Regions from separate parts of the Brevibacillus sp. FSL K6-6036 genome, predicted to be linked through region 2. Evidence: riboswitches for the same ligand, from Rfam matches in the RefSeq annotation. Region 2 holds a riboswitch; each other region holds the start of a gene.
The links. A riboswitch is a leader RNA that binds a small molecule or an ion and turns the genes downstream of it on or off. The one in region 2 is predicted to bind lysine.
Positions count from the first base shown of each region.

Region 1: linked by a shared signal. The riboswitch ahead of NST37_RS07900 (aspartate kinase) and the one ahead of dapD (2,3,4,5-tetrahydropyridine-2,6-dicarboxylate N-acetyltransferase) in region 2 are both predicted to bind lysine.
Region 3: linked by a shared signal. The riboswitch ahead of NST37_RS24555 (transporter substrate-binding domain-containing protein) and the one ahead of dapD (2,3,4,5-tetrahydropyridine-2,6-dicarboxylate N-acetyltransferase) in region 2 are both predicted to bind lysine.
Region 4: linked by a shared signal. The riboswitch ahead of NST37_RS05685 (amino acid permease) and the one ahead of dapD (2,3,4,5-tetrahydropyridine-2,6-dicarboxylate N-acetyltransferase) in region 2 are both predicted to bind lysine.

Region 1 is NZ_CP150173.1:1,570,916-1,578,774, forward strand. It holds gene NST37_RS07875 (electron transfer flavoprotein subunit beta/FixA family protein) at 1-344, shown strand, start outside; gene NST37_RS07880 (electron transfer flavoprotein subunit alpha/FixB family protein) at 364-1,323, shown strand; gene trxA (thioredoxin) at 1,541-1,858, shown strand; gene NST37_RS07890 (DUF2164 family protein) at 2,181-2,321, shown strand; gene uvrC (excinuclease ABC subunit UvrC) at 2,438-4,213, shown strand; lysine riboswitch at 4,308-4,495, shown strand; gene NST37_RS07900 (aspartate kinase) at 4,719-5,960, shown strand; gene NST37_RS07905 (DUF2507 domain-containing protein) at 6,142-6,588, opposite strand; gene NST37_RS07910 (succinate dehydrogenase cytochrome b558 subunit) at 6,990-7,601, shown strand; gene sdhA (succinate dehydrogenase flavoprotein subunit) at 7,620-7,859, shown strand, end outside.
Region 2 is NZ_CP150173.1:3,295,411-3,303,269, reverse strand. It holds gene NST37_RS16595 (efflux RND transporter periplasmic adaptor subunit) at 1-1,104, shown strand, start outside; gene NST37_RS16590 (hypothetical protein) at 1,190-1,852, opposite strand; gene NST37_RS16585 (class I SAM-dependent methyltransferase) at 1,852-2,634, opposite strand; gene NST37_RS16580 (DUF1284 domain-containing protein) at 2,772-3,209, shown strand; gene NST37_RS16575 (hypothetical protein) at 3,265-3,477, shown strand; gene NST37_RS16570 (EcsC family protein) at 3,485-4,297, shown strand; gene NST37_RS16565 (GNAT family protein) at 4,423-4,971, opposite strand; lysine riboswitch at 5,167-5,351, shown strand; gene dapD (2,3,4,5-tetrahydropyridine-2,6-dicarboxylate N-acetyltransferase) at 5,442-6,152, shown strand; gene NST37_RS16555 (acetylornithine transaminase) at 6,167-7,378, shown strand; gene NST37_RS16550 (N-acetyldiaminopimelate deacetylase) at 7,383-7,859, shown strand, end outside.
Region 3 is NZ_CP150173.1:5,052,430-5,060,288, forward strand. It holds gene NST37_RS24530 (DUF4179 domain-containing protein) at 1-1,457, opposite strand, end outside; gene NST37_RS24535 (sigma-70 family RNA polymerase sigma factor) at 1,454-2,011, opposite strand; gene NST37_RS24540 (DUF4367 domain-containing protein) at 2,195-3,190, shown strand; gene NST37_RS24545 (amino acid ABC transporter ATP-binding protein) at 3,445-4,185, opposite strand; gene NST37_RS24550 (amino acid ABC transporter permease) at 4,206-4,946, opposite strand; gene NST37_RS24555 (transporter substrate-binding domain-containing protein) at 5,032-5,868, opposite strand; lysine riboswitch at 5,982-6,167, opposite strand; gene NST37_RS24560 (hypothetical protein) at 6,308-6,586, opposite strand; gene NST37_RS24565 (DUF418 domain-containing protein) at 7,058-7,859, shown strand, end outside.
Region 4 is NZ_CP150173.1:1,092,526-1,100,384, reverse strand. It holds gene NST37_RS05695 (hypothetical protein) at 1-1,572, shown strand, start outside; gene NST37_RS05690 (cadherin-like beta sandwich domain-containing protein) at 1,723-5,604, opposite strand; lysine riboswitch at 5,983-6,171, shown strand; gene NST37_RS05685 (amino acid permease) at 6,287-7,729, shown strand; gene NST37_RS05680 (aminotransferase) at 7,823-7,859, opposite strand, start outside.

The sequences.
Region 1 (7,859 bases), 1.7 Mb from region 2:
TCAAGCTGGAGATCAACGGCAGCTCCGTTCGCGTGGAGCGCGACGTCGAAGGGGATACGGAAGTGGTGGAGACGAGCCTCCCAGTTCTGATCACGGCACAGCAAGGGCTGAACGAGCCTCGCTATCCTTCTCTCCCAGGCATCATGAAGGCCAAGAAAAAGCCTTTGGAGCGCCTGACTGCTGACGATCTTGGCCTTTCTGCCGCAGATGTTGCGCCGAAGACACAGGTTGTCGATCAGACACTGCCGCCGAAGAAGGAAGCAGGCCGCATCCTTGCCGGCGAAATCCCGGCACAAGTGTCCGAATTGGTGCAATTGCTGCGAAATGAAGCAAAAGTAATCTAAGCGAGAGGGAGAGATTCTGATGAAAAAAGTACTGGTAGTAGCAGAAGTACGTGACGGACAATTGCGCAATGTCTCTCTGGAAGCACTCGCCGCAGCAGGGATACTTGCAGAGGGAGGAGAAGTGGTCGCTGCACTGTTCGGGCCGAATACGGCTTCACATGCCGAAGCTCTCGGACACCATGGAGCGGGCACGGTCTATGTGGTTGATCACGCCGATCTGGCACAATACACACCAGATGCTTACAGCCAGGCGCTGAAGCAGTTGATCGAGTTTGTCGGTCCTGACGCAGTCGTCCTCGGACATACGGCGATCGGCCGTGACGTGGCTCCTCGCGTTTCTGCACGCCTTGGATGGGGACTGGTTTCGGATGTTACCGCGCTCGAAGCGGGTCCAGTTTTCGTCAGGCCGATTTACGCAGGGAAGGCGTTTCAAAAGCGCCGTTTTGAAGACGGAAAAATCATGGTTACGATCCGTCCGAACAACATCGCCGCAGGTACTGCCGACACAGGCAAAACCGTGACGGTCGTGCCATTTGAAGTCGAGATCAAAGACCTTCGTTCCATCGTGCGCGAAGTCGTTCGCAAAACGAGCGGAAAGGTCGACCTTTCAGAAGCGAAGATCATCGTCTCCGGCGGCCGCGGCGTAAAGAGCGCGGATGGCTTCCAGCCGCTCAATGAGCTGGCTGACGTGCTGGGAGCGGCGGTAGGAGCGTCCCGCGGGGCCTGCGATGCCGACTATTGCGATTACTCCATGCAGATCGGCCAGACCGGAAAAGTGGTGACGCCGGACCTGTACATCGCCTGCGGCATTTCCGGTGCGATTCAGCATTTGGCGGGAATGTCCAATTCCAAAGTCATTGTCGCGATCAACAAAGATCCGGAAGCGCCAATTTTCCAAGTAGCTGATTACGGTATCGTGGGAGACCTGTTTGAGGTCGTTCCGCTGCTGACTGCAGAATTTAAAAAGGTTTTGGTGTAACCCTTGGCTTACGAACATCTGCAGCCTTGCTTCCTCTGAAGCGAGGCTGTTTTTTGCGGAGGCAGCCCAAGAAGGCGATAGGGAACGGGCGCTTCGGACAAACTATACTTTGACATGTCAGAAAGTGTCGCCGCACGTAGTCTTTTTTTACGGGGGATGGTATACTGAGTGGCGTGTGGAACCTTTTTCCGTACCGAATTTAAGGAGGTAATATTCCATGGCTATCGTTAATGCAACCGATCAGACCTTTTCCCAGGAAGTAGAGCAAGGCGGAACTGTCCTGGTTGACTTCTGGGCTCCTTGGTGCGGCCCTTGCAAAATGATCGCACCTGTATTGGAGCAAATCGACAGCGAAGTAGGCAGCAAGCTCAAAATCGTGAAAGTAAACGTCGATGACAATCCGGAGTCTGCAGGCCGTTTTGGCGTCATGTCCATCCCTACCCTGATCGTATTCAAAGACGGTCAACCGGTAGATAAAGTGATCGGTTTCCAACCGAAGGAAGCCCTCATGGGAACTGTCGGCAAACACCTGTAAGCCTTGCAATACGGTCTATAAAAAGCAGCATTCGCCAATGGCGGGTGCTGCTTTTTTCGGCTTGGCCAAGGATGGATACGGTGCTTTTTCAAACGGATGGGGAGAGATTCCGTCGAGTTTTCACTGAAAACATGGTAACATGGAAGGACAACGTATGTTCCCTCAATCTGCTTTTTTCAGATGTGTGCGGGGGAATTCGGTGCGCATTTCAAATTTGAGCCAGTCACCTCGATGTACCGAGATTGCCATACATGGTTTTCCTGCAAAATCTTTTATGAAAGAAACGTGTGACAAATGAGCGGGAGGAGGAACTCAGGTGAAAATGACAAAGTTTCCACGTGAACAGAGAGAGCATGTGATCAACCAGGTTCAGTTGTATTTTCAGGATGAGCGGGGAGAAGAGCTGGGGCGTCTGGCCGCAGAGCAGATGCTTGATTTTTTTGTGAGGATTGCCGCAAGCTGATGCTGGAGCGGATGAGCGCTCTGGAGGATGATTTTTATACACTGGAACAACCGCTTGCCCAGCACCGCAGAAGCGGTCTATGAGAGTAGAGAGTACATGAAAGGGAGGGAGCAGCCGTGAACAGCTCCTTGAAAGACAAGCTGGCAGTCCTGCCGGATAAGCCGGGCTGCTACCTGATGAAGAACGAAGAGGGCGAAATTATTTACGTGGGCAAGGCCAAAGTGCTGAAAAACCGCGTTCGCTCCTATTTTACCGGAAGCCATGACGGCAAGACGCAGCTGTTGGTCAGCGAGATTGCCGATTTTGAATACATCGTCGTCTCTTCAGCGATCGAAGCGCTCATCCTGGAGTGCAATCTGATCAAAAAGCACAATCCGCGCTACAATGTCAAACTGATGGACGACAAGACGTACCCCTACATCAAGATCACCAACGAAGCGCAGCCGCGGCTGGAGATTACCCGCAAAGTGCTGAAGGACAAGGCACGTTACTTCGGTCCGTACGCGAACGCGGGCGCGGCTTCCGAGGTGAAAAAGCTGCTGGATCGACTCTACCCGCTGCGCAAGTGCAAAACGATGCCGAAGCAGGTCTGTCTCTACTACCATTTGGGACAATGTCTGGCGCCTTGTGTGTACGAGGTAGAGGCGGCGGAGAATCAGCGGCTGGTCGAGGAGATTGCCCGTTTTCTCGACGGCGGCCACGAGGAAATGAAAAAGCAGTTGACGGAGAAAATGCAGCAGGCGGCGGAGAATATGGAGTTTGAACGGGCCAAGGAGTACCGTGACCAGATCCGCAGCATCGAGGCGGTCATGGAGAAGCAAAAGGTGACCTTCACCGATACGGTCGACCGCGACATCATCGGATTTTCTGTAGAGAAAGGCTGGATGTGCGTCCAGGTTTTCTATATGAGGCAAGGCAAAATGATTGAGCGGGATACGACCTCTTTTCCTTACTACGGCGGCGAAAAAGAGGATTTCATGTCCTACGTCAGCCAGTTTTACTTTGACAAGCAGAATGCCCTCCCCCGGGAAATCCTGCTGCCGGAGGAAAGCGATCCGGAGCTGCTCGCCGAGTGGCTGGGCGTGAAGGTGCATGCGCCGAAGCGCGGCAAAAAGCGGGAGCTGGTGCAGATGGCCAGCGAGAATGCCCGCATCGCCCTGCAGGAGAAATTTGCGCTCATGTCCAAGGACGATGCCCGGACGATTCAGGCTGTGCACAATCTGGGCCATATTCTCGGGATCGGAACCCCGCACCGGATCGAAGCGTTTGACAACTCCAACATTCAGGGGACAGAGCCGGTCTCTGCGATGGTCGTGTTTACGGATGGACGCCCGGACAAAAAAGAGTACCGGAAATTCAAGATCAAAAGCGTCGAGGGGCCGGATGACTACGGCTCGATGCGCGAGGTAGTCCGGCGCCGGTACACGCGCCTGCTGAAGGAAAACCAGACGCTGCCCGACCTGATCGTAATTGACGGAGGCAAAGGACAGATCAGCGCTGCGATGGATGTGCTGGAAAATGAATTGGGGCTCTACATCCCGGTATGCGGTCTGGCCAAGGATGAAAAGCACAAGACTGCCCAGCTCCTCTATGGGAATCCGCCCGAGCCGGTCGAGCTGAAGCGGGACAGCTATGAGTTTTACCTGCTCCAGCGCGTGCAGGATGAGGTCCACCGATTTGCGATTACGTTTCACCGGCAGGCCCGGACAAAGACGATGCTCTCTTCCCAGTTGGACGACATTCCCGGCATCGGCGAAAAACGGCGCAAGCTTCTGTTCCAGCATTTTGGTTCGCTGAAAAAGATGAAAGAGGCGACTGTCGAGGATTTCAGGCAGCTCGGGATTGGCGACAAGCTGGCCCGGGAGATTATCGCCCATCTCAGGAAGATGTGAGCTGAGAAATTGTTCAAAATAATATTTGAACCGTTGCCTTTTGCGTGATATAATCCCTTTCAAACAGAATATGTAACCTCACTTCCCTTTATTGGAGTGAGGTAGAGGCGCGAAAACCATGAGTACCACCCTGAGATCGGGATCGTTGACGGGTAGCGGAAAGGGGGATTCGCCGAAGTACGGAGGGAAGACCCGCTTCCTTGCGTGCTGGGCCTGTGTTGAACAAATACAGGACTGTCATCCGAGCAATACCCCATTGCCGGATGGAGAGCTATCTCACGAGTCTGCTGCGTGTAGATGACAGGGGCTGTACTGTCATGCTTTGTGCCAGCGGCTTGCGTGGTCCAGGGAAGGAGGAACCGATATTGTCTATTACGTAGGCAACGGCAGGTATTTTCCTTGTCGTTGCCTTTTTTGATAAGGAAAAGACTCATGCAACGTTTCGTTTCGACAGAGAATATCCATAGAGACATTGGTCTATTCAAGGAAAAGGGAGAGAAGCCGCATGGGGTTGATCGTGCAGAAATACGGAGGGACCTCCGTTGGTAGCATTGAACGCATTTTTCGAGTAGCAGACCGGATTATTGAATATAAAAAAGCGGGCCATGATATGGTCATTGTCGTATCCGCGATGGGCAAGTCGACAGATGTGCTGGTGGATATGGCCAAACAAATTTCCGCCTACCCTTCGGAGCGCGAGATGGATATGCTCTTGGCGACAGGTGAACAGGTCTCCATCGCACTTTTGTCCATGGCTCTGCATCAGCGCGGCTATGACGCCATTTCTCTCACCGGCTGGCAGGCTGGTGTCACAACAGAAGCGATCCACAGCAAAGCGCGGATCACGGAAATCAAAACCGAGCGGATTCAAAAGGAACTGGCCCGGGGACGTGTCGTCATTGTGGCAGGGTTTCAAGGGGTCAGTGCCGAAGGAGAAATAACCACATTGGGACGAGGCGGTTCCGATACTTCTGCCGTAGCGCTTGCAGCCGGCCTGAATGCCGACAGATGCGAGATCTTTACGGATGTGGCCGGCGTGTATACGGCCGATCCGCGGGTCGTTCCGTCCGCGCAAAAGCTGGACAGTATCTCATATGACGAAATGCTGGAGCTGGCCAATCTGGGGGCCGGTGTTCTTCACCCGCGCTCTGTGGAAGCGGCCAAAACATACAAAGTGCGGCTCGTCGTCCGATCCAGTTTTACGGCTGAAGAAGGTACGTACGTAGAGGAGGTTGCCAATATGGAAACAGGAAGAGTAGTAAGCGGCGTGGCACATGATGAAGATGTGGCAAAACTGACGGTCGTGGGCATGCCTGCGCGAGTGGGAACCCTGTCCCGCCTCTTCAATACGCTGGCTGACAACCAGGTAAACGTAGACATCATTATCCAAAGCTCCTATGATGCGGACGTGACGAACATCTCGTTCACGGTGGCTGCCAGCGACCTGCCAAAAGCGCTGGAAACCCTCTCCTCCAATCAGGCAGAGCTTGGCTTTGAAAAAGTCGATCATGAAGAGGGCCTGACCAAGGTATCGATCGTCGGTGCCGGCATGGTGAACAATCCGGGGGTTGCCGCCGAGATGTTCCGCGTCTTGGCCGAGCAGGACATCACGATCAAAATGGTATCCACCTCCGACATCAAGGTTTCTTGCGTGATTCCCGCAGAACTTACGGAACTGGCAGTTCGCAGCTTGCATACGGCCTACGGCTTGGACGTAAGCGAAGAAGCCGTGGTGCACAGTTTGTAAGCACAACCACATACAAGAGTCGCCTCCCCCCTTTTCGTTGAAGAGGGGGGTTAAATATGACCGTCTGGCTGTTCATTGCAGCGAGGCGCATTTGATTCCATTTTCCTGTTTCTTCTATATAAATATAGGGAAGCTGATCCGGGACTTTTGTTCAGGTGATGGCACCAGAAGAATCACGCATTCAAACAGCCAAAGAGATCAAGACGCTCCCCTTCTCGGCCAGCTCCATTCGCACCTCCGGCTCCCTGCCCTGCCACCTGTTGACGGCTCCGGCAATGATTCCGCATTCCAGGGCCAGAGAGCGCAAAATTCGTTCAGGCGGCATGTATGAAAAAATCGTGTGCGTCAATCGATATCGATAATGACGCTCTCCCTCCTCCAGGACATCCAGCTTGCCGAGGCCCAGCCTGATAAAAGGCATGACGAGGCCCGCTGCGGACTGGATCGGAATCTGACGGCCAATGTCTTTTCCCAGCCAGTGGAGAATGGCTTGCTCGCTTTCTCCCAAAAGAGTGCTTGTCAGTTTTTCGCGAAGCAGATGATAGCCCAGGTAGGGCATGTGAATGCGTTCGATGTCGGTAATGACACGGGAGGGGAGCAGTGCCCCGAGTTGTTCCTGTTCTTTCACCGGGATGCCTCCTTTTCTAGCACAGGCGGCCGGTGCTTGTCCCTTTTTGCAAAGGTTTTGCACCGAGGCCTGCGAGAGAATGCGGTCTGGTTTGTTACTTGATATAGTAGTATGAGAAAGAGAAGCGGGATATGACAGATTCATAGAAAATAGCAAATTTTTTTAGTCCATTCTAAAAATAGAATTAGTCTATTCATTGTCTTGACGCTCTATAAAGACAGGAGTACAATTGGTTTTGGTCAACGTTTTGCCCAACTTTTTTCCGTATTCCGACACAATTTGCCACGCCCAGGGAGAAAGTCGCCCTTCGATTATGTGTAACCATGGTGGCAATGGGTTAGGATAGTGGAGAAAAGCTCTATGAAAAGGACGCGACATATAATTGAAAGGGGGACCACTGTATGGCGAAAGGCCATAGCTTTTTGAGTCACAGGCTTCACTCATTACTCGGTTTGTTCCCAGTCGGGCTGTTTCTCTTGTTCCACTTGACAGCGAACTATCAGGCAACCCGAGGACCGGAAGCGTTCAATGAGGTCGTAGGATTGATTGAACATGTTCCGTTTTTGATTGTCTTGGAATTTGTCTTTATCTACATTCCCATCCTGTTCCACGCTGTGTATGGGATCTACATTGCTTTCCAAGCAAAGCACAACGTCGGCAGCTTCAGTCAATTCCGGAACCAGATGTTCCTGTGGCAGCGCCTGACAGGTATTATCACGCTCATCTTTATCGCATGGCACGTATTTGAGACACGGATTCCAAAAGCGATGGGTGCCGAAGTCAACTATGACATGATGGCCAATATCCTGAGCAGTCCTGTAATGATCATTTTCTACGCAATCGGGATTCTCAGCACCGTGTTCCACTTTTCCAACGGTATCTGGTCTTTCCTCGTTCACTGGGGAATCACTGTCGGCCCGCGTTCCCAACGCATTGCCACTTACGTAACCATGGGTATTTTCGTTATCGTTTCGTTCATCGGCTTAAGCGCGATGGCAGCGTTCATTCAATAGGGATAGGGGGACTCATACATGGCAAAAGGTAAACTGATCATTGTCGGTGGTGGCTTGGCCGGCTTGATGGCTACCATTAAAGCAGCAGAAAAAGGCGTTCCCGTCGAGTTGTTCTCCCTGGTTCCGGTAAAGCGATCCCACTCCGTATGTGCGCAGGGCGGTATCAACGGTGCCGTTAATACAAAAGGGGAAGGCGACTCCACCTGGGAACACTTTGACGACACCGTATACGGGGGAGACTTCCTGGCCAACCAGCCG
Region 2 (7,859 bases):
ATCAAAGAAGTTTTGATCAAGGAAGGCGATCAGGTAACGCCTGACACGATTGTGGCAAAGCTGGTCAACACGGATTATCTGAAAATCAAAGGGAAATTCACGGCATACGAGGCCGAACGCTTTAAGGTAGGCCAGCAGGTGAAGGTATTTCTCGTAGCCTCTCTCTCTTATGTCGATGGAACGGTTACGAAAATCGACCTGACCGGAACCAAGGAAAAAGGTGTCGGCGGCGTGCATGACGTAGAGGTGCTCGTGAAAAAGCCGGGAGCCATTTACGTTGGGGACATGGGCGAGGTGCAGTATACAGATGCAAAAGGCACGTTGTACGCCAGCCAGATCGCCACGCCATTCGAGAATCCGGATGACATCGATCTCGTAGCCGGTACGCATGGAAAAGTGGGCAAAGTCGAGATTGAGAATGGCGACGAAGTGAAGGCAGGACAGCTCATTGCAAAAATGGACATGACCTCCGTCGATCTGGAACTGAAGGAAAAAGAACTGGCGCTGAAGGAGTCCCAGCTGACGATGGAGCAAAAGCGACGGGACATCGCAAAAAAACAAGTAACGGCGCCAATCAGCGGGGTAATTACCAAGCTCAATGTAACGGCAGGCGAAACACCTGACTCGGGCAAGCCTGCTGCGGTCATCATGGATACGAGCGCGGTTTACTTTATCGCGGCTGTGGACGAGCTGGACATCCCGTCGATCAAGGTAGGGCAGCACGCGGAAGTGTATGTCTCGGCTTTTGGCAACAAGCCGTTTACAGGAAAAGTAATCGAAGTGCCAAAAGAAGGTACAAAGGAAGACAAGACGGTTCGATTTGCTGTGAAAATCGAACTGTCCGATACGAACGAGATGAAGCACGGAATGACCGGGGACTGCGATATTTTCGTAGAGAAGAAAGAAAATGTGCTCCGACTCCCCATGCAGGCTGTTGAAGTCCTGGAAGAAGGGAAAGGACAGGTCATGGTGAAAGATCCGGCGTCCGGAGAACCGACACCGAAAGAAGTGGAGATTGGGATCGAAGGATCGGAATTTGTTGAGATTAAGAGCGGGCTTGCAGCCGGAGATGAAGTTTTGATGATGCTCGGCGGAGAAATGTAGCCGGAGCAGGCTGGAGCGAACCGCAAATAAAGGGGAAACCGCCCGATGTCTCTATTCATGGACAGCCGGGCGGTTTTTTATGAAATTATGAAGGAAACAAGATTCTCTCTATTTCGGCCCGCAAGCTTTTTAGCGGATTGCCGATCGGCCGCCCGGTGCTTGCTTCGAACAGCTCGGCAGCAGGAACCATGGACAATTGGGCCACGGAAATGCTCTCCGGCTCCCCTCGCTTGGCCAATACTTGCAAGCCATGATAGATGGCTTCGCGGTATTCCGCTGTTCGTCCGCTCATCAGCAAAGGAAATGAGTCGGGAACGAGCTCTGCACGTACGTCTGTCTCCGAAGAACGCACGTGTGCGAACGAATGGTAACGCGCCATGGTCCCTTTGATCGTAGCAGGGTTTGAAAAAAGCAGACGGTGAGAGCCGGAGGAGCTGGATACGTCGTGGAAAAATGGTTCGTCCAGCTTGATGATGGGCAGCTCTACACAATTTTCATCTTCAGGCTGCATGCCTGCAATGTACTGAGTGCAAGTAATGAGAATCGCGTCCACGCCGCATGCGGCGATCCATTGCAGCTGTTCCCGTATCTTTGCTCTCGACGCCTCGTCGGGAAAATGTCCCGAAAGCTCTGAGCGAATCAGGACGCCGGGGTCGACAAAATGGGTCAACGCCAAACCGTCGATACACAAACCATCAGAAATGAGGGCGATATTGGAGTGATGGGCGTGCAAACAGCCAAGGCGCATCAGGAAATCTCCTTTTCAAATGGTTTGACAGCAGCCACTCTGATCCGTTTGTAGTCGATGACCCAAGAGCCGTCGTGAAACAGATGAGGCTTGAGCTCTTCGGCGATGTCCCGATATGCGGCCTTTTTTTCGCCAGCGGACATCCCGGTGAAGAAGGGGGAGCAAAAAGCGTTCAGCCAGTGAAGAATGCCGTTTTCTCCGTCAGGCAGGGGAGTCGGGCGGTCAAAAAGCTGCGCACAAGTGACAGAGAAGCCTTGATGCTCTAATATAGTGGAATAAGTGCCAATACTGGGAAAGTACCAGGGCATTCTTTCAGATGCATCAATGCCGGCTGAGCTTAGCACGATTCGGATCTTTTCGATAACCGTTTCCACATTGCCGGCTCCGCCAAACTCGGCGATGAAGCGCCCGCCGGGACGAAGCGCAATCCAAATGCTTTCAGCCACCTTCTCGGGCTGCTTCATCCAGTGCAAGGCGGCATTGGAAAAGACGGCATCGAAGGTTTCGGTTGTACGATAAGTATGAGCGTCCGCAACATAAAAAGGAAGATGCGGATATTTTTTTCGCGCGGCATCGATCATTTCTTCAGAGAAGTCAATTCCGGTCGGTTTGGCCCCCATGCTCGCCAGCTCATGGGACAAGTCGCCCGTCCCGCACCCGATATCGAGGACAGACTCGCCCGGTTTCGCTTGAAGCCAATCCAGGATGCCTTTGCCAAAGGCGGAAACAAAGCTCATTTTCGTGTCGTACAATTGCGAATTCCATGAATGCGTATCAGTCATGTGAACCCCCTCCTTGCTTTGTTTTTAACAGCAAAAAGGGTATTAGTCAAATCTATAATAAGTATAAAAGTAATAGGAAATTTCTATTTGCATTTGCGAAACAATGCCTTCAGGCAGACGATAAGGGAGGATGAAGGATGGAACCAGTTGTTTTGCGCGGGCATCATTTGCTGTGTGTCCACGGTTTTCGCGGAATGGGATACAGTCCTGACTTTGTTGTCAAAATGGGGGAGATTGTAGAGAGAATCCGCGACAATGAGCAAGACTTTCCGATTCAAGTCGTAAAAGGATTCGATGAAACGTGTCAAGTCTGTCCTCATAAAGGATCGACGCGCTGCGAAGCGGCTCCTGATTCGGAGGAGCATGTCCAAACGCTGGATCAAAATGTGTTTCGGCACCTGGGAATCACGCCAGGGGAGGTTTATCTCAAGTCGGAACTCGTGCAAAGGACACGCGAGAGAGTATCCCCAGATGATTTGGCCCATTTATGCGAGGGGTGCTCGTGGTTATCCTACGGTGTCTGCAAGGAGGGAATAACCGAGCTTCGCAAAGGAAAAAACCCTGAACCTTCCTAATTTTTTCTGACGTGCTTCGAGGATTTGGGAAAGAAAGATCAGGGAGGGAACGGCAATGACGGAGGAAGAGTGGGGCATCCTCTACAAACTTGGCTTTCGCATGGAAGAAGGAAAAGTGAAACATCTCAAGCTGGGAGTCGTAAAAGAAATTGAGGATTTTTCGGGTTTTGATTCACTCTCGGAGTTGGAAGCATTCGCAAAGGAATGCTTGCGGACCCGATGCCTCGTAAACAAGCAGAAGAAACGCGATAAACGGCAAAGGGGTTGAACGGATCGTGGAGCTTGAAGATCGAGTGACACTAACCCGTAAGTTGGATGAGGTAAGGAAATGGGAATCAGACCAGAACGATCTGTGGTTTTGGGAAAAGCTTGGGCGCCTCCCCTTTGTCTTTCTAGACCGGATCACGCCAAACGTGGTGCGGGACAAACTTGGCACAGCCGTCGACGAACTGGTTGCCTTTTTGGAGAACGGAGGGAAGTACCTGGTACGTGAGCGGGATATCCACACCCGCTTTCAGGAAGCGTTCCCGAGGAAGGACGAGCAGTCGCTAGAAACGCTTCCGATCAATCAGCGTCCACTCGCGCAAATGGATAAAATCGCCGCAGAGCTGAGCGAGTCGCGTGCCACCTTTGCAGCCGTACAAGGAGCCACCACAGGCTTTGGCGGCATCTTTACGCTTGCAATCGACATTCCTCTGCTGCTGGGCACCTCGCTAAAGGTACTGCAGGAGATGGCGATTTGCTACGGCTATGATCCGCAGGACAAGCGGGAGCGGCTGTTTATTGTCAAATGTCTGCAGTTCGCTTCCTCGGATATTGTAGGAAAGCAGGCGATCCTGGAGGAGCTGTCTTCTTTCGACAATCCTTCCAAAGAGCGGGATGTACTCTCTCAGCTTCAGGGCTGGCGAGAGGTAGTGGTGACCTACACGGAAAATTTCGGGTGGAAAAAGCTGTTTCAGATCGTACCGGTCGCGGGAATGCTCTTCGGCGCTTATCTGAATCGCTCGTCTGTCCGTGACGTGGCGGAGACGGGCATGATGCTGTATCGCAAGAGAAGGATTCTCGAGCGGCTTGGCACGGAGGCGTAGCTGTAGTGTGAACAAAAGCCCAAATGGCCGAATCGGCCGAACAAATTGCCCAGCCAAACGCCGAACCGAATTATTGAACCGATTTTCTGAATTGCAACCGTCCAGATTAAGTGATGCTGCCGCTCCTACGTCGTCTCCAGCTCCTCGGCGGTAATGGCAAAGATCAGGTGATCCTCCCATTTACCGTTGATTTGCAAATAGCGAAGCGACAGTCCTTCTTCGCGAAATCGGTTTTTCGCAAGAACCTTGATCGAGCCTGTATTGCGCGGCATGACCGCAGCTTGAACCCGGTGAAGCTTTGCTTCGGTAAACGCAAATCGGATGACTTCTCCTACTGCTCTGGTCATTATTCCTTTGCCGTTATGAGATTGATCGAGGAAATAGCCGAGTGTAGCGTTTTGCCAGGCTCCGCGCACGATATTGGAGAGGTTGACGCGGCCGACGAGGGTTTGATCAGGGCCGACGAAAATGCCGAACGAATAGCCTGTCCCTTCGCGAAAGCTTCGCTCTGCCTCCTCCAACTGCTGGTACTGCGCTTCAATTGTGTAAAAAGAAGCGGGGCGGATGGGTTCAAAAGGCTGCAGAAATTGGTGGTTTTGTTGCCGCAAAGAGGCCAGGGCAGGGGCATCGCTTGCAGACAAGGGACGAACAAGAAACGCAGAAGGTGCAAACATCTTCAGGTTCAGCCTCCTATTCACATATAGGGTGGATGGAAAGTTTAGCATGAATCAGGACTGTTGAAAAGAGGGAAAAGGGAGTCGCTGACAATGCCGTCCAGCAGGAGCGGCCCACTCTCGATTCAACAGTTGCCACCGGGTACGGAATTTGGTACAGTACAGGGTAAGTAAAGCTGAACAATTGCATATTGCCTTCTAAATAGAGGCGCGCTGCGGATGAGTACTTCTTTTCATCAGGAATGGGGAAAGGGAAGAGGAGAAAAGGCCAAAGCGCCGAAGTTCTGGCCGCATCCCCATTGGCGGCAGGGCTGGGGTGCTCGTGAATAATGATCATCCTGTCATAGGAGAAGTTTCTCTTATGGAGCGCTATTTACGTTTGCTTGTCCGGTATCAAAAAGCAATGAGTATAGCGTTTGCACTCATTGCTTTTTCTACATTCATTTCAAGAAAAGTGGAGGAGAAGTACTGTGAACATGATGGATGCCAATGAAATTATCTCGTTTATTCAAAAAAGCGAAAAGAAAACGCCTGTAAAGGTATACCTCAAAGGGGATTTGGACGGCATCGACTTCGGTCCCAGCGCAAAAGCCTTTTTGAACGGCGGCACGGGAGTCGTTTTCGGGGAGTGGAAGGAAATCCAGCCTGTTCTGGAGCAGCATGCGGATAAAATCGCGGATTATGTAGTGGAGAGCGACCGCCGCAACTCTGCGATTCCGCTTTTGGATACAAAAAACATTCAGGCACGCATTGAGCCAGGCGCAATCATTCGCGACCAGGTGAGCATCGGCAACAACGCTGTCATCATGATGGGAGCTTCCATCAACATCGGAGCCGTCATCGGAGAAGGCACCATGATCGACATGAACGTCGTCGTCGGCGGACGCGGAACGATCGGGAAAAATTGCCACATCGGCGCAGGTGCTGTCATTGCCGGCGTGATCGAACCGCCATCTGCGTCTCCGGTCGTTATCGAAGACGATGTCGTGGTAGGAGCAAATGCGGTCATTTTGGAAGGGGTTCGCGTCGGAAAAGGCTCCGTTGTAGCCGCAGGAGCTGTCGTTATCGAGGACGTTCCGCCGAATGTGGTAGTAGCTGGTACGCCCGCACGCATTATCAAGCAAATCGACGAAAAGACACGCTCCAAGACGGAGATCAAGCAGGAGCTGAGACAGCTGTAAGGGAGAGGGTAGGCATGGACTGGCGTTCGCTTGATCAACAATACATCGTCTCTACGTACAAAAGACTGCCGATCGCTATCGCCAAGGGCGAGGGAAATTACCTCTACGACACGAATGGCAAGGGATATCTCGATTTGTTTACCGGACTTGCCGTAAACGTGCTCGGCCACTCTCACCCGCGGATTATTCAGGCCCTGCGGGAGCAAGGGGAGCAATTTTTGCACATCTCCAATATTTTCCTCAATCCCCCTGCGATCAAGCTGGCGCAGAGGCTGATCGAGCATACCATCCCGGGGAAAGTCTTCTTTACCAATTCCGGAGCAGAAGCGACCGAGGCGGCTATCAAGCTGATTCACAAATGGACGGCTGCCGAAGGTACGGGACGCTCAGGCATCGTGGTTCTGTCCAACAGCTTTCACGGCCGGACATTGGGAGCTCTTCGCCTGACCAGACAGCCTCACGTCTATCAGGATTTTCCTCAGCCCGATTTTCCGGTCTATGAGCTGAAGGCAGGAGACATTGATCAGCTTCGCGCTGTCTGTGAGGAACGCCGTCCTGCTGCCGTTTTGATGGAGCCGGTGCTGGGCTCGGGCGGTGTCGTCCCTCTGGCTGAAAGCTATTTGCAGGAAGTGGCGGCGATCTGCCAGGCGACAGGCACTTTGTTTGCAATGGATGAGATTCAGACAGGAATGGGACGGACAGGCAAATTATTCGCTTTTCAACACGCTGCTGTGACACCGGACCTCATTCTTTTTGCCAAAGGAGTAGGGGGCGGGCTTCCGCTCGGGGGTGTCATCGCAGGCGAAAAACTGCAAGACTTGTTCAAGCCGGGTGATCACGGCACCACGTTTGCGCCGTCACCGCTCTCTGCCGCCTTGGGGAATGCAGTTCTGGACGAACTGTTGGACGCAGCGTTCCAAAGTCAATTGCAGGATGTGACGCAATACCTGTGGGATCGTTTGGAAGATCTGCGGGCAGCCTTTCCTGAGCAGCTGCAATCGCTTCGCGGAAAGGGAATGATGGTGGGAATCCCGCTCTCGGTTTCACCGGAGGAAGTAAGCCGGCTTCAGCAAAATTTGCTGGAGGAGGGGATTTTGGTCGATGTTACGCAAAAAACCATTGTCCGTTTGCTCCCGCCGCTTACGCTGACCCGCGGAGATGTCGATCGTTTTATGGAAGCCTTCACCCGCGAAATGAGCCAGTTGGCGGCCGGAAAGGAGGCGTAGCAGCGTGAGTGTTTCGACGTTTGTCCGTATCCGCAGAGATCTGCATCAAATTCCCGAGCCCGGGTTCGCGGAGTTCAAGACACAGCGTTACCTGCTCGATTATCTGGAGCAGCTCCCTGCAGAGCGGTTTGAGCTCAAGACATGGAAGACAGGCATTCTCGTAAAAGTGGCAGGCCGCAATCCGAAAAGAACGATCGCCTGGCGCGCGGACATGGACGGGCTTCCCATCACGGAAGAGACCTCCTATCCATTCCGCTCCAGGCACGAAGGGTATATGCACGCATGCGGACACGATATGCACATGGCGATTGGCCTCGGCATTCTGACGCATTTCGTCCATCATCCCATTGACGACGATCTCCTCTTTATCTTCCAGCCTGCAGAAGAAGGACCTGGCGGAGCCAAGCCGATGATGGAGAGCGAGGAGTTTGGAGAATGGCGGCCGGATTGCATTTTTGCCCTGCACATCGCTCCAGAGTAT
Region 3 (7,859 bases), 1.8 Mb from region 2:
ACATCAAACTCCGCTTTATACACGTTTCCCTCTTTATCCGTGACCAGCCATTCTGGAGGATCGTTGCCAATAGATTTCTGGATAGAATCAACCGTAATCCTGTAGGTAGAGAAGGCAGACTCCGTTGCTTTTTCTTCCCGAACGTCTAGTACCTCGTAGTGATTCCCTTCGTATTCCCCTCCCCGTAAGCCTTCGCCATGAAGAGGAACAACCAGCGAGAAATCTGCCCTTTCGGTAATGAAGACGTCTTCCAAATGGAAAAACACGTCTTCTGCCGGTTCTTCAAACGGTGCGAAGTAATAGGTCATTTTGTTGCTGCCCGCTTGCTGCTCGTTTGAGCCGGGAAGTGTATAAATCAACCCCGACTCGAATTGATAATTGCTGTTTTGGCGGGAATCTGCGAGTATGTTGCCTTCTTTATCACGGATCGTAAATTCCGGGTGATGGGATGAGAGCAGTCGAGTGGCCACCTCTTCCCTTGCGCCCTTTGCTTTCAACTCTTCCACTTGCCGCACTATTTTCTCCCTTGCTTCCAAGGTCCACTCCGTCTCTACTTCCAATGCGGTCGCACTTGGCGCATATGTGATTTGTCCCAACTTGACGGTCATTCCCTTTGGGCTTGTGTACTGCTCTTCAACCTTCAGCTTTTTGGTTGCAGCAATACCTTTGCGCAAATCAACAGGAATCTCCATATTCAGATGGGTCTTATGCAGCTCCTTGGAACCGATGCCCTTAATCTCCAGATGGACTGTGACCTGCTCAGGGGGATTTTCGAGAGGAAACACCAGGTCTGCATACTTATCTGTCCTACGAAACAGCGGGCTTCGCCGGATTACCTTGTCATTTGCGTCCACAACATATACGTTGTTTGCTCCATAGGCAGGAAAAAACTGGTCCGGGAGTATCCGTCCTTGCGCATCCTCCAGGACATACGACAGCACAATCCTGGTGGGATCGGCTATGACTTCCTTTACCCGCAGCGTTATTCCGTTGTCCGACACCGCTTGATTCAGCTCGGTGGAGAAGCCTTGTTTTGCCGCTTGTCTCAAGCCTGCCTCGCCTGTGATCGTCTGGAAAAAGGAAGACAGAAAAGCAGCAAACGCAGGAGAAACCTGGGTACCGATCGCCATAACCAGCACAGCCGCCGCGACAACAGATGAGACTAGCAGTCCTCTCCTTTTGGCTGGCCCCCCGCCCTTCTTCAGCACTGGATCAGATTTTTCTACTTCTATTCCTTCGTCTTGGATTTGCTGCATCACCTCGTTTGCAAAATCGTCAGGGAGCATCTCCATCATCCATCCGTCCCGGATCAATTCAACCTCTTCATTCACCCTCGCATAGACAGCCTGGCATTTCCTGCAATGGCGCAAGTGAGCCTGCACCCGAAGAGCATCGGCAGCGTTTGTTTCCCGGTCTGCATAGGTGGGCAAAAGCGCTTGGCATTCCTGACATTTCATACGGACCACCCCTTTGGCGAGCAGCGCATGGTATTCGCTCGTAATTTTTGTTTGGCGCGATACAGCTTTACCTGGATTGTACTGACGGGGATGCCAAGGATGTCGCTGATTTCCTGGTAAGAAAGGTCATTGCTATAGCGGAGAAGCAAGACAAGCCGATAGCTCTCTGGCAACGCGTCTAGCATTTCCCGCATTTCGGAAGCAAACTCCTTTTGAATATAGGCGCTTTCCGGCGTTTGTTCATTCGCCATCGAAAGCTGATCGATCTCATGAAAATCTACAGTCTGAAGCCTTTGACTTTTCTGCATATCAATGCAATGGTTGATCGCGATCCGACAGAGCCACGGGTAAAACTTTCTGTTCAGATCATAGCTGGCGAGCTTTTGAAACGCTTTTATAAAGCATTCCTGCGTCAGGTCTTTTGCCTCTTCTCTTGAGTGAACCATGCGGTACAGGACGTTGTATATTCTGTCTTTATATTTGGTAATGAGATGCGCATACGCCTGTTTGTTGCCGTCCAACACCTGAAGGACCCAGTTCCGGTCTTCATCCATCGATGTTCCTCCTTTTCACGCTCCCTACCCAACCAATACTGAAAAACCAAACAAAAACTTACACCTTTTTTCCACAAAACCGTCGAATGAGCCAATCAATCATTTTTACTGTAAGATTCACAAGCGCAATTCAGTAATGAGGAGTGTATGCCAAATCATGTAAAAAACAGGAGGAATTCTGAAATGGAAAAGAAAACGAATCTCAAAAAACAAATTTCTGCGTATGCACTTGGAGCGATGTTGATCGTGTCGATTTCTCCGGCAAGTGCGGCGAGTGATGCAAAATCACCGCTCCCGCCATCTTCAGCACCATCCCTAAACCAAACGCAGTTGCCGAAACAACCTGCCTCTTCCAAAGCGGAAGACAAGGCTACCGTCATTTCCAGGCAAGCCGGATTCGAGCTGCACTTTCCCAGCTACATTCCGGGAGACAGGACATCCGTTACTCTGCGTTTCTCGGAGAAAACCAAACATGTCGCAGGTTCTTTTTTCAGTCAAACAGAATTGCCGTTCTACCTGGAAATGTGGAAAGGCGATATCGCCGCAGAAAGCAAAGGCTTGACCAGGATTGCAACCAAGAAGGGGCCAGCCTACCAGGGAGTGCAAAAGGAAGCGCACGGCGATGTACATGTGTTGATCTGGGAAGAGGAAAACGGCATTCTTTATCGTTTGACCAGCAGGCTTTCGCCCGAGGAATTGGTCAAAATTGCCGAGTCTGTGGAAAAAGGCAACAAAGTAAACGTCATTGAGGATTCGGACGAGGAGCAAGTACTGGTACATGAGCTTGATACCGCCAAAGCCTCGGAATTGTTTGGCGCGGCTGTCAAATTGCCGGCCTATCTACCCGGCAACGTGAAAAAAGAGAACGTCAAAATTAGCGCCAACATCTACAAAGGCAGCTCGACCATCACGATTTACGACGGGGCAGCAGGGATCACAGGAAGCTACTTCTCTCTGGTGCACGAAAAGAGAGCTCTCTCGAAAGAGGATACCGCAGACATGAAGCCTGTTCAACTTGGCCAAGGAACTGCCTTCGTCGGAACGGCACCCCTGACAAGCTTTATGCATCCTGAATTAAAACAGCTCCCGGTATTGGTATGGGAAAAAGACGGCGTTGTGTATAGCCTGAAAGCGAACGCCCCCATTGATGAGCTAAAGAAGATGGCCGAGTCGCTGTAAACTTGCCTCCTGGTCTTGTGCGTAATCAATGTCCCCGGAGAACGGGCGCGATAAGTGTTTTCTTTACATGAACTTGCCAAATGTGATAACAAATACGAAAAGCCAGGCTCCCTCACCGGAGGAACCTGGCTTTTGGCGTAAAAACTGCCTTCACTGCGTTCTTTTTATAATGATGCGCGTGCAGGAGACGCTCACCGCTCAGCAACGTATCAGACACTCTGGAACGTATCAACATTCCGAAACGTATCGGACACTCAGGAGCTGCGCAACGTCCGCTTCAAGAATTCTCTCGTCCGCTCTTGAGTCGGATGGTTGAAAATTTGCTCGGGACTTCCTTCCTCTGCGATGACTCCCTTGTCCATAAAGACCACGCGATCGGAGACTTCCTTTGCGAACTCCATTTCATGCGTGACGATCAACATCGTCAGACCGGATTCGGCAAGCTGCTTCATCACCTTCAGCACCTCGCCCACCATTTCCGGGTCAAGCGCCGATGTCGGTTCATCGAACAGCATCACATCCGGCTCCATGGAAAGAGCCCGCGCAATGGCCACGCGCTGCTTTTGCCCGCCCGACAATTGATTCGGCCTGGCGTTCACATACTTGTCCATCCCGACAATTTTGAGATACTTCATCGCGACTTTTTCAGCTTCATCCTTGGATCGCTTTAACACCTTTACTTGCCCGACCACGCAATTGCTCAGCACATTGTGATTATTGAACAGGTTAAACTGCTGGAATACCATGCCCAGCTTTCGGCGGTAGGTGAAAATGTCGTGCTTCTCGTCTAAAATGTTTTCACCCTTATACATAATTTCCCCGCCGCTCGGCTTTTCCAATAGATTGATGCATCGAAGCAGCGTTGATTTGCCCGATCCGGAGGAACCGATAATCGTAACGACTTCTCCTTTTTTGACCGAAAAATCGATGTCCTTTAATACCTCGTGACTGCCAAAGTATTTGTTGACGTGTTTAATTTCTATGATGGCCTCCATATGCTCGCCTCCTTCCTCGATTATTTCTTGCCTTCTGCCTGCACGGGATTCGCCATTACGGCGTAATTGTCCGGGCCTTCCAGCTTTCTTTCGAAATAGCGCAAAATTTTCGTGACGATCAGGGTCATGATGAAATACATCACACACGCAACAAAAAAGGACTCGAAATATCTGAAGTTATTCCCGGCAATCGATTTGGTCGTGAAATACAATTCGGTGACCGAAATGACATTGAGTACGGAAGTATCCTTGATATTGATGACAAACTGGTTCCCCGTTGCCGGCAGGATATTGCGAATCACTTGCGGCAGCACGACATTCATCATCGTTTGCACGTGATTCATCCCAATCGCATGGGCTGCTTCAAACTGTCCCTTGTCAATCGAAATAATCCCGCCGCGAACAATCTCGGCCATGTACGCTCCCGTATTAATCGACACGACGAAAACGGCGGCCAGAATCCGGTCCATATCAACCCCGAACGCCAAGGCGGAACCGTAGTAGATGACCATCGCCTGCACAATCATCGGTGTTCCCCGGAAAAATTCGATATACGTAGCTAGAATGGCATTGACTGCTTTCAAAATCGCCCTTTTGGCTCCCCGCTCCGGAACGGGGATCGTCCGGATAAGCCCGATCAATAGGCCAATGATGGCTCCCAAAATCGTTCCGAGCAAAGCGATGAATAGGGTCATTCCCGCTCCGCGAAGGAACATGGGCCAGTTTTCGGAAATGATTTTTACAATCCACTCGAAGCTCATCGTTCTCCTCCGTTCATGCAGGGAAGCTCCCCTGCCCTATGCGCATAAAACCGACTGCATGGAGATGCAGCCGGTTCGCAAGCGATTATTGTGCTGCTGGTTGATTTTTGATGGCTGTATCCATGATCCTGGTACGCTCTTCCTCCGAAATGCCGGATAAAATCTCATTGATTTTTTTCGTCCATTCACTGTCTTTTTTCACGCCGACAGCGATGGCCGTATCATCTTCCGAGGTCGTAAATCCATCCGTAAACTCGACCATGGCAAAGTTCGGGTTGGCCGTGGAGGCACTGACGGCTTCCGGACGCTCAGAGACGTAACCGTCGATCATTCCGGATTCAAGCGCTACGCGCATCGCCGGGAAGTTGTCCATCGCAGGCTCTTGAACGACGCCCTCGATTTGATTGATCACGGAATAGTGGAATGTATTCAATTGGGCAGTCACTTTTGCCCCTTTGAAATCCTGGATGGAAGTAGCGTTCTCGTATTTTCCGCCTTTTTTCACGACCATGACCAAATTGGATTTATAGTAGTTGTCCGAGAAATCGATCGTTTGTTTGCGCTCTGCAGTTGGAGACATCCCTGCAATGATCGCATCGATTTTGCCGGAGGTTAATGCAGGAACAAGGCCATCCCACTCCGTTTTCACGATGACCAATTTTTTGCCCAGGCCATCCGCAATCTTTTTCGCAATTTCTACATCGTATCCGCCTGCGTACTCCGCATTGCCGTCGATTTTCACAGCACCGTTGGAATCGTCCATTTGGGTCCAGTTGAACGGAGCGTATCCCGCTTCCATCCCTACCTTGAATGTTCCCTCATCGGTTGAGGCAGATTGCGAGCTGCCTCCGCCTGCCCCACATCCTGCGAGCAAAAGTACAGCGGATAGAAACATAGCTATGAATGATGACTGTTTTTTCATGGTTCATTTTCTCCTTTGGCTTCTGGTTTTTTGGCTGAAAAAATGCAAAAAGCGACCTGAGATAGACTCAGGTCGCACTACAAACATAGTTGCCCAAATACCTCTCTTTTCCCAGATGAGATAGCACAACTCAATAAATCGGGTCATTTATTGAGACAGTCCTGCAGCTCTTAACTGCAGACCCAGCAATGCAATACCGAGAAATATTGCAAGCTTCGGCGACATTTCCTTCTCCCTGGCATCAACGCTTTCTCGAACTCCGCCAAGGACTGTTAAATATCGCAACCTCTACCTCACTGTTTTAAGTGAGGTCCATATTCAATTATGTTTTTGAGTTTACAATGTTATGTTAATTCTGTCAACCTGGGTCTTTTCTCCAAATGATGCTGGCAGACTATTTTTTGCGTTCCTGTATGCGCAAAAAGACTTATTCCTCTCATCAATGTATGGGGGCGAGGCTCTCCATGAATGTTTTCCGCTCTTCTTCGTTGCTGTTTGACTGCAGATGATAATAGCGAAGCTCGTTGTATTTCGTCTGACTGTCCAAGTCTTGTTTCGGCAGAAATACTGCTTCCCACACACCTTGTTTGTTTAACGAATTATCCATATCGACCACATAATTGCCGACTATCTCAAACCGATCATCGGATTTCTGACTGTTGCCTTTATTTGCGTACCACTCGATCATCGGATGGTAGTCGTATGTTGATTTCTTCATTTGCAGAAGTTCAATGTACGTATCGCTGTTTACGTACGAGATTAAGAGAGACCCTTCATTTAGATCCAAGAGCGTTTTTTGTTCAGTATAACCATCCGGCAGAGACTCCGGTAAGAATACTTGAAAGCTCAGTTTTTTTATTTTATCAATGCTTACAGTAGAGCTCGCACAAGCAGCCAGCAGGAAACAGACGACGAACGGTACCAATCTCCTTATAAACATAGCATCACCCGTATTTTATCATTTGTTACTTACCATAGCGGGGACTCCCATCCTCTTCCTGTCCCTTGGAAAACAGCCTTGAGCCAATTCCACCAGCTGAGGCCGACCAGCAAACGGCTTGATTTGATTGCTTGTTACAAACTTTATGACACGAGTCATAAACATCTCTTTACAGGTGTGAATGTTCCCTCGCTCTTTTCATGGCTACACTAAGACTACATGAAATTCATACGCAAAAGGGTGAGGGATATGGAACAACGCAAAGAAAGAATCCGTCTTCTTGATATTCTGCGAGGCTTTGCAATCCTCGGGACGTTAGGGACAAACATATGGATTTTCGCCCATTTGGGGGATCTTACCTACCTTACGACATATGATTATTCTGGGTGGTGGGCAAAAGACGATCTCATCAGGATGATCGTGTTATTTCTCGTCAACGGGAAGCTGCTGGGATTGTTGACAATCATGTTTGGAGTTGGACTTGAGCTAAAATATCAGCAAGCCATTCGCAAAGGGAACGCTTGGCCTGGAATCTATATTTGGGTATCCTCGCTTTTATTCCTGGAAGGCTTGCTGCATTTTACCCTGGTCATGGAGTATGACATCTTAATGAGCTATGGCATAACTGCAATGATCGTCGCCTACATCGTCAAAGGCGGCGACCGCTTGATATCCATAACGATGAAAGTGCTTGGAAGCCTGCATGCAACTGCCATCCTGGGGATCCTGGTGATTAGTCTGATTGATGCCAATATGACACTGCGCGGTTCTGACGAAGTCATCGCTCTTTATAGAGACGGCTCTTGGCTGCAGCAAGTCCATTATCGCCTGTCTCATTTCGTCCCGCTTAGATTGGAAGCGATCTTCACGATTCCCATGAATGTCTTTTTATTTTTGCTTGGTGTTCGCTTCATGCGTGCGGGGGTCTTTTCTCAAGATGAGAACGGCAAAAAACAGCGCGACAAGCTTTTCAAACTGGGAATGTTTATCGGCTTGCCTTTAAACCTGTTGATTTTTATCCCTGGAGGCGTTTTTGATCTCCCTGTTCGCT
Region 4 (7,859 bases), 2.2 Mb from region 2:
CAAGGCTTCGCCATCGGTTACCGCATTCTGGACGAAATCCGTTTGCAGAAAGATCCCGGACAGCCATACGTGCTGAAGCTGAAGGTCTCCGTGATCGGCATTCCGGCTCGCGGAAGCGAAGACCTGTCTGTAGTGAAAAGCCGGGTTCGCCTGAATTCTACCGTGTACATAAACACGATCGCCGCACCGTTTCATTATGCAGTCAGCACTCCCGGAGAGCTGCGCCTGTTCGGCGGCTCCAACATCATCGGCAATGTGACGGCTCACCATGTGGTCACTGCGACACACTACCGGTACAGCGAGGAGACCCCCGATGGGCAAGGCGCCGAGTGGACATCAGGCTCTTTTGAAAAGAACCTTCCATATTTGGAAGGCGTACTGTCACTTTCACAGAATGCGAATCGTTCCGGCGGACTGGTTAGCGGACTGTATCAGCTTGAGAGACTGGAGGAGGAGGCTCCTTCCGCTGCAACGCTCGCAGACGAAGCCGACCAGGCACTCATCTCTGACCGGCAAAGCCTGGCGTCGCTTTTTTCTCCCAAGACGCTGCCCAAAGACAGCAAAGAGACGCTTCTCTCCGCGCCATCGGACAGGCCGTACGAGCCCGGCTATGAGCCGCCCGTCGTGCAAAATACAATCGATTCGGCCAGGTCTCTGTCCTTCCCTGGAGGAGAGTCGACGAAACAATACATCTCTCAAATGATACGTGAGGGAAAAGCAAGCTCGCACGAAGAAAGAGTAGCAGCAGACGAGTCCGTTCAATTGGAAGAGCACAGCGGGGACTACGCGTATCTGAATGAAGGGTTCCGCCTCATCGACATTCCTACCGGAAGCGAATCCATCGCGATTCTGGCCGAAGACAGCAAGGAAGGCTTGGACGGCTCCTCCGCCGTATCCCTGACCGCCCGCTTGACCGGGGATGAATTGGCCGGGGGATCTGTGCGCAAGCTGTATATCGCACCTGCCTCTTCGGACGAGGATTCTTTGGCTACGGTTGAAATGGGCAGACTGGGCTCCTTCATCCCGGATGCGGACGCCTCCGAGAGAAACAGCGGAGAGCCCTTCACCTTTGAGGGAACGATCTATATCAAAGGAAATCTGGACATCGTCGGTGACATCCGCATCAACGGCACCATTTTTGTCGATGGCGATGTGCTGATCCGGGAGATTACCAACCTGGACGACAAGAATCTGGCGATCGTCGCAACCGGCAAGATCAGCCTGACCTCCCGTTACACCGAGGAGACCGATCATACGAGCAGCGTCGATGCGTGGAAATCGCTTCCGCCCATCTCGGCCTTTCTCTATTCGGAAAAGTCAATGGAAATCTACTCGGTTGCCTCCTTTAACCGCATCCAGGGCGGCATTGCGACTGGCGGCCCGTCCTCCTACATCGAGCTGAACACCAAACGAAACGAGGACGACCGTCTCGCCTCCCGTCTGGCCATTCAGTTCAACCGCAGGATTTTCGAGCAGGAGACCCCCGGCCTGCCTGTTGCCGAGGAGTTCTTCGTCGATCTGTACGATCTTCAGTACAGTCCCCACCCCGACGAGGTGGAGCTCGTTCCGTAAACGTTCAGTGATATCCTGAGCGAGTCCGGGGATGCTCGGCTTTTTCGGCCTTCCCCCTCGTCTCGCCCCTCCCCGTACGGGCCAAAAATAGAAACGACCCTATCAAGCCAAAAAGAACCTGAAGCCTTTCACAGCTCCAGGTTCTTTTTGCTAGTTCAAGTTGTTTTTCGCTTTGACGGTGACCGTTTCGATCTTCTGATACGGCCTGCTCTCCAATAGCTCGCCTGTTAAAGAGTGATAAATATTCACCTTCACAAAGATCGCGATCTGATACGTTTGACTTTGACCGGAGCTTGTCTTCAGGTTTTTGACGATTTTGTTTTGCTTCCCGTTCAGAATACTGGTTCCTTTACCCGCAACGATTTCTCTCAGCAAGTCCGCATCCCCATCGGAATCGCCAATCGCATATCTCGCTGCAGCCAGCTCCAGATCCTTCTCTGCTCGGAACGAATACCCGATCTCCACTTGAACAGCCCTGTTTTCCAAAGCTGCTGTACCGTTGTTCACTCTAACGTAAAGGTTGGGCAAATCATCATAATCCGGGTCACCCCCACCGCCGCCGCTTCCCGGTTTGGGCACTTCTATGATCGCCGTTTTTACGGTGGGAATCCCCAAATGGATGTCGCCATTCAGCGGATTTACCGCCTTTACAGCAACCGGCGTATCCACGTATTTGCCGTTCACTTTTACGTAATCGACCAAAAACTCTCCTCTTGCCTTCCCCTTGTCGTTCTTGTCGAAAGCCACCGGGAAAGACTGCCACTCGCCCGTCCCTACTCTGTAAAACCATTGCGTATGCTCGTCAACGGTATCCATGACAGGGGTGACAATGACTTTTGCGCTGTCCGGCAGCGTCAAGCCCTGGCTCAGTTCAAAATCAGGCGGAACGATAGGTTGTCCCAATGACACCTCGCGAACGACAATTTCATTTTCATCCGGTGTCCCATCCGGTTGGGCATAGTTTCCATCGCGGTTAAAGTCCTGAAACATCCCGACGACAAGCGTGGTCGGACCGGAGGGATTCAAGGGAATGCCGGTCGCCTTGTTGCCCAGATTAAAAGGAACCCACGGGGAGGATGCGCCCACCTCCGAAAGGTCGACACCGGGCATCCAGAAAAACTTCACGTCTTCCATGACCAGCGTTGTCGGCTCTGCCTTCAAGCTGCCCTTTTGATTCAATGGCGAACCCTCTCGCTCCAGTGTCGCTGCAAATGCCGTTACGGGATTAAACAGCAAGGTATTGCTCACAGGATCGGCCGATTTGCCGCTGGCGTTTTTCGCCTCTGCCTGGACAGGCGTCGGTCCCACTCTCAGCACTTCGCCGATTTCCTCGCCGCTTTTCTTGCGAGCCGCTTCCACTTCAAATGTATAGGTGACCTTTTGTCGCCCATCTCCCAAAGAAGACGGCTTTGCTTCATACAGCGCTGAGGCGGGGAGCTCAGCACCGCCAACCTTGACTGTCAGCTTCATCGGGAACGACTCTGGAAAATCGATGACTTCCGCCGTTACAACCGCTTTTTCCGGATACATCGCATCCCAGCCATTGTTCGCAGCAAGGTCGAGGACTGGCTTGCTCGTTACCGTAATCTCACTTGAGGAGGAGAATTTGCCGTCCGGTGTTCTGGCGGTAATGACCGCACGCCCTGGCTTCACCCCCGTGACGATGCCGTTGGAGGAGACTGTAGCGACCTTGCTGTCAGCAGACGTCCAGATCACGCTTTGATCGGCGTTGTCAGGCGTAATTCTGGCCTTCAAGCCGACCGTCTCCCCTACGAGGATCGAGGCTTTTTCCGGGGTGACCTTCAGTCCTGTCACTGGCGGAATATTCGTATCCACCTGCAGTGTCAAATTGTTGAAGAAACGGCTGTTGACCGCGTTTCCTTCCCGGTACGTCAGCTGCGAGTCGGACAGCAGGTACGTGCCGGTCCTGGTCGGCTTCACGGTTATGCCAAACGAAACGGGCGCAGCCTGATACACATCCCCTTTGCGCTCGTAGATGATGTCCGGAAGCTTCAGCTTCAGCGTCCCATTGTCGCTTCGCTTGCTCCACGACTTATCGATGCTCTCGATTGGCACCTCCGCAGGGAACGGCTCGGTCAGCGTAACGTCCGTGACGGCGAATGTCTCCGGCAGCGGACCATAGCCCGCAAAATTAGCGATTACCCTGTTGTTGACTACAGACAACCCAAAAGTGGCAAAGGCGTTGACCGTGACCGAATCGCGGCCCTTCAGCATATCGGCGAGCTGGCTTTCGTCTACCAGGGGAATGGTGATTTCCTTGACTCCCGAGCGGATCAAATCTTTCAGCGTGTCCAAAATGTCATCCTGCTTTGCGCTCGGTTCCGTAGTGAGCTGTTGGTTGACAGACACTTCGCCGCTATAGCCCGATCTCATCACACTGAGAAAATGGCTTTTTCCTCTTCCACCCAAAGCAAGTCCGCCGTTGTTCGAATTCCCCTTTCCGTTCACCTTCACTTTGTCCAGTTCATAACCGATGTCATAGCCTTTTGAGTAGACAAACGGCTGATTCAGCAAAAAGAACGGACGAATCCCCGTTGCTCTGCCGGCGGGTTTGTCGGCCAATCCCTCAGTCGAAAAGGACTTGGGCGTGACCGTGTAGCGGATTACACTCGTTTCCCCCAGCTTGATCGCCGATTTGGACAGGGAACGGGCGAGGTCCACCGATGTGAGCGGCGTATGGACCGTCACCTCGTATGTGCGTTTCGTCTTTCCGTCCTGCGCCGTGACGACGATCGTGACCTTGGTCGCACCCGGCTTGACCGGGATCACCTTGGGGGTGCCGCTCTGATGACCCTCTCCGTTTACGGTCATGCTCGCCCTGCTGTCTTCGAGCGTGGGGGTGATCGCAACAGTTTGGACATGGCTGTTCAAATGAACGTCATAGCTGCCTTGCGACCTGTCAAAGCCGGGCTCAAGCGGGACCAGTGTCTCCCCTTTTACCGTCAGATTTTGCAGGTAGGCGTTGTCGCTTGGCTGCGGGGCGAGCTGAAAGTCCAGTATAGCGGTGTCTCCTGCCTCAAAGTTTTCAATCAGCTTGAGCTGCGGGATGTACCCGTCCTTGGCCGCTTCCACAGAGACCAGACCTGCGGGGACATCCTGGAGGATGTACTCGCCTTTCGCATTCGTCACTGCCGAAACAATTCCCCCGGCAGATACGACAGCACCCGCGAGCGGCTTGGGAGGCGAGCCCGAATCCGTAACCTTGCCTTTGATCGTACCGGTGTGCTTGTACTCTCCGAGATTGATCAGCAGCTTGACAAAATCGATGGCTGCGCCGTCTCCGTACGGATTTCGCGTCGTCTTGTCATCGAGAAGGATGGTCAGGCTTCCGTCCTTCAAGAGCGGCAGGTATTCATCCGGAATTTGGACGCTGATCAGCTTTCCGATCGGCCCATGCTGGTTGAGCGAGTTGATAACGTTCTCCAGAAACGGCGCCCGGACGCCGTTCAGCTCGGCTGTATATTTGACCCGCCCCGGATACTTCCGCGGCTGATAGTCATTGATGAACATCTGGAGAATGGCCCCTTCGATCGGGGTGTTTTTCGTGTCAAAGGTTACCTTGATGGGAACGACCGGATTGGCTGTCTTGCTGTAATTGTTTCGGGTATAGCCGTCCGCCACATGATCATTGGCATCATTTTTGGGGTTCCGCAAATCCGGATATTGAAAGGAGCTGATCACCATCAGCTGGTCCGTTCCTGCCGGATCGGTCGGCTGGTGAGTTACTTTCGGATATGGGGCCCCTGTGCTTTTTCCCGAAAATGGATCGTAGCCGTTCGGCCAGCCTCCGCCCAGATTGTCGATATCCCCGACCCGGACCATCAGATCGGCCTCTGTCGTATCGTACTTTACGGCATACGGCTTGGACCAATCCCCGTTTAACGGATCGTTCGTGCGATTTACCGCCGACGCAGCCATAGCAGGACTGCTTGTCCATTCCAGCGAAAAACCGGTAAAGCAGATCAGAAATGCGAGGCACATCAAAAACAGTCGATGCAGACTCCGCTTCATGAAAACGGCTCACCTCTTTCCTTTATTTGCGTTCGAGCTGTGCAGTGTCTTTGAAGGGAAGACATCTAACATTCCTAATTATGGTACTATTTTACCATGAATAAAGACTCAGATGACTAGATGGTTTTTGTAGCATCTGTTACACATTTTTTTGCAGCCTGCGATCCCATTAGCTGTCATATCCACACCATAATCTTCATACTGTCAGAGCATGGCCCTCTTTTCCTTCGTACCCTTCTCCAGCTTCGATAAACCAAAAATAATAGACCGTCGCGATGTCCCGGACCTCACTGCCACAAAATCACACTTGATTTTAAAGGAAAAACCCATATACTTGAACCATAACATAATCTCATAGCAATTATCCTCATCAGACACGATGAGGATAGAGGTCGCGGCTTTTATATTATTCTGTACGAGATCCAGAGAAGATTGATGACTCCAGAAGAAGGAAAAGCTGCCGAAGTCTGCCGTGTATTCTCTGTACACACAGGCTGGGGCTGTACCCGACAAGGGACAGAACTGTCACGTTTGCCAGCCGAGCAAGCGTGGTGTGCTATCTTCCGTGAAGGCTTGGTGGGGATTGGATCATACCGCCCTTTTGCCGTTTTTGGCTTGTGGTGGTATTTTTATTTCCGGCCTTCCTTCCCGCAAATCAAGAGAAAGGTCGTGTTTTTATTTTATGTCTTCCAATCAATTGCAACGCGGATTGAAAGCCCGTCACTTGACGATGATCGCCATCGGCGGATCGATCGGTACCGGACTTTTCCTGGCGAGCGGCGGCTCCATTCACTCTGCCGGTCCGGGCGGTGCTTTGGTTGCCTATATAGCGATCAGCCTGATGGTCTTTTTCCTGATGACGAGCCTCGGTGAGATGGCGGCGTTCATGCCGGTATCCGGCTCCTTCAGCACTTATGCGTCCAAATTTGTCGATCCGTCCCTCGGCTTCGCGCTCGGATGGAATTACTGGTACAACTGGGCGATCACGATTGCCGTCGAGCTTTCAGCCGGTGCGCTCATCATGAAATACTGGTTCCCGGACACGCCGTCCATTCTCTGGAGCGCGCTTTTCCTCGTCCTTATGTTTGGCTTAAATATGTTATCAGTAAAAGGATACGGCGAATCCGAATATTGGTTTTCCTTGATCAAAGTAAGTACGGTCATCATCTTTATCATCGTCGGCGTATTGATGATTTTTGGCATTATGGGCGGCGAAGCAGTCGGCTTCCACAACTTTACCAAGGGAGATGCGCCGTTCAGCGGCGGCTTTATGGCGATGCTCGGCGTCTTCATGATCGCCGGCTTTTCCTTCCAGGGAACCGAGCTGGTCGGGATTGCCGCAGGCGAGAGCGAGGACCCGGCCCGCAACATTCCGAAAGCCATCAAGCAAATCTTTTGGCGCATCCTGCTGTTCTATATTTTTGCGATCTTCGTCATCGGGATGCTGATCCCGTACGACAATCCGAATCTCATAAACAGCGACATTACGGACATTGCAGTCAGCCCGTTCACGCTGGTGTTTGAAAAAGCGGGGTTTGCCTTTGCCGCTTCTGTCATGAACGCCGTCATTTTGACATCCGTCCTCTCGGCGGGCAACTCCGGGATGTACGCGTCTACGCGGATGCTGTATGTTCTCGCCAAAGAAGGAAGAGCTCCCAAGCTTTTTGCCAAAGTGAACAGCCGTGGCGTGCCGACCAACGCCCTCCTGCTGACAACGCTTATCGGGATGTTTGCCTTTCTGTCCTCGCTGTTCGGGGATGGCACCGTCTACGTCTGGCTCTTGAATGCTTCCGGGATGTCCGGCTTTATCGCCTGGCTCGGGATTGCGGTGAGCCACTACCGCTTCCGCAAGGCGTATCTGGCACAAGGCTACGATCTGAAGCAACTGCCTTACCGGGCGAAATGGTTCCCGTTTGGACCGATCCTCGCCTTCATCATCTGCCTCATCGTCGTGCTTGGCCAAAACTACACCGCCTTTACCGGCGAGACGATCGACTGGGGCGGCGCACTTGTATCGTACATCGGCCTGCCGCTCTTCATCCTCGTCTGGCTGGGCTACAAATACACGAAAAAAACCAAGGTCGTTCCGCTGCACAAAGTGGATTTGACCAACGAGCAATCATAAGCGGCGGCTCTCCTGCTCTCCTGCAATGATGTGCTCACCATCCAACAGGCAAGGCCGGGATCAGCTCCCGGCCTTTTTCCATGCACGCCAATCTTATTTGGCAGAAACCTTTTGGACAAAACGTCCCATC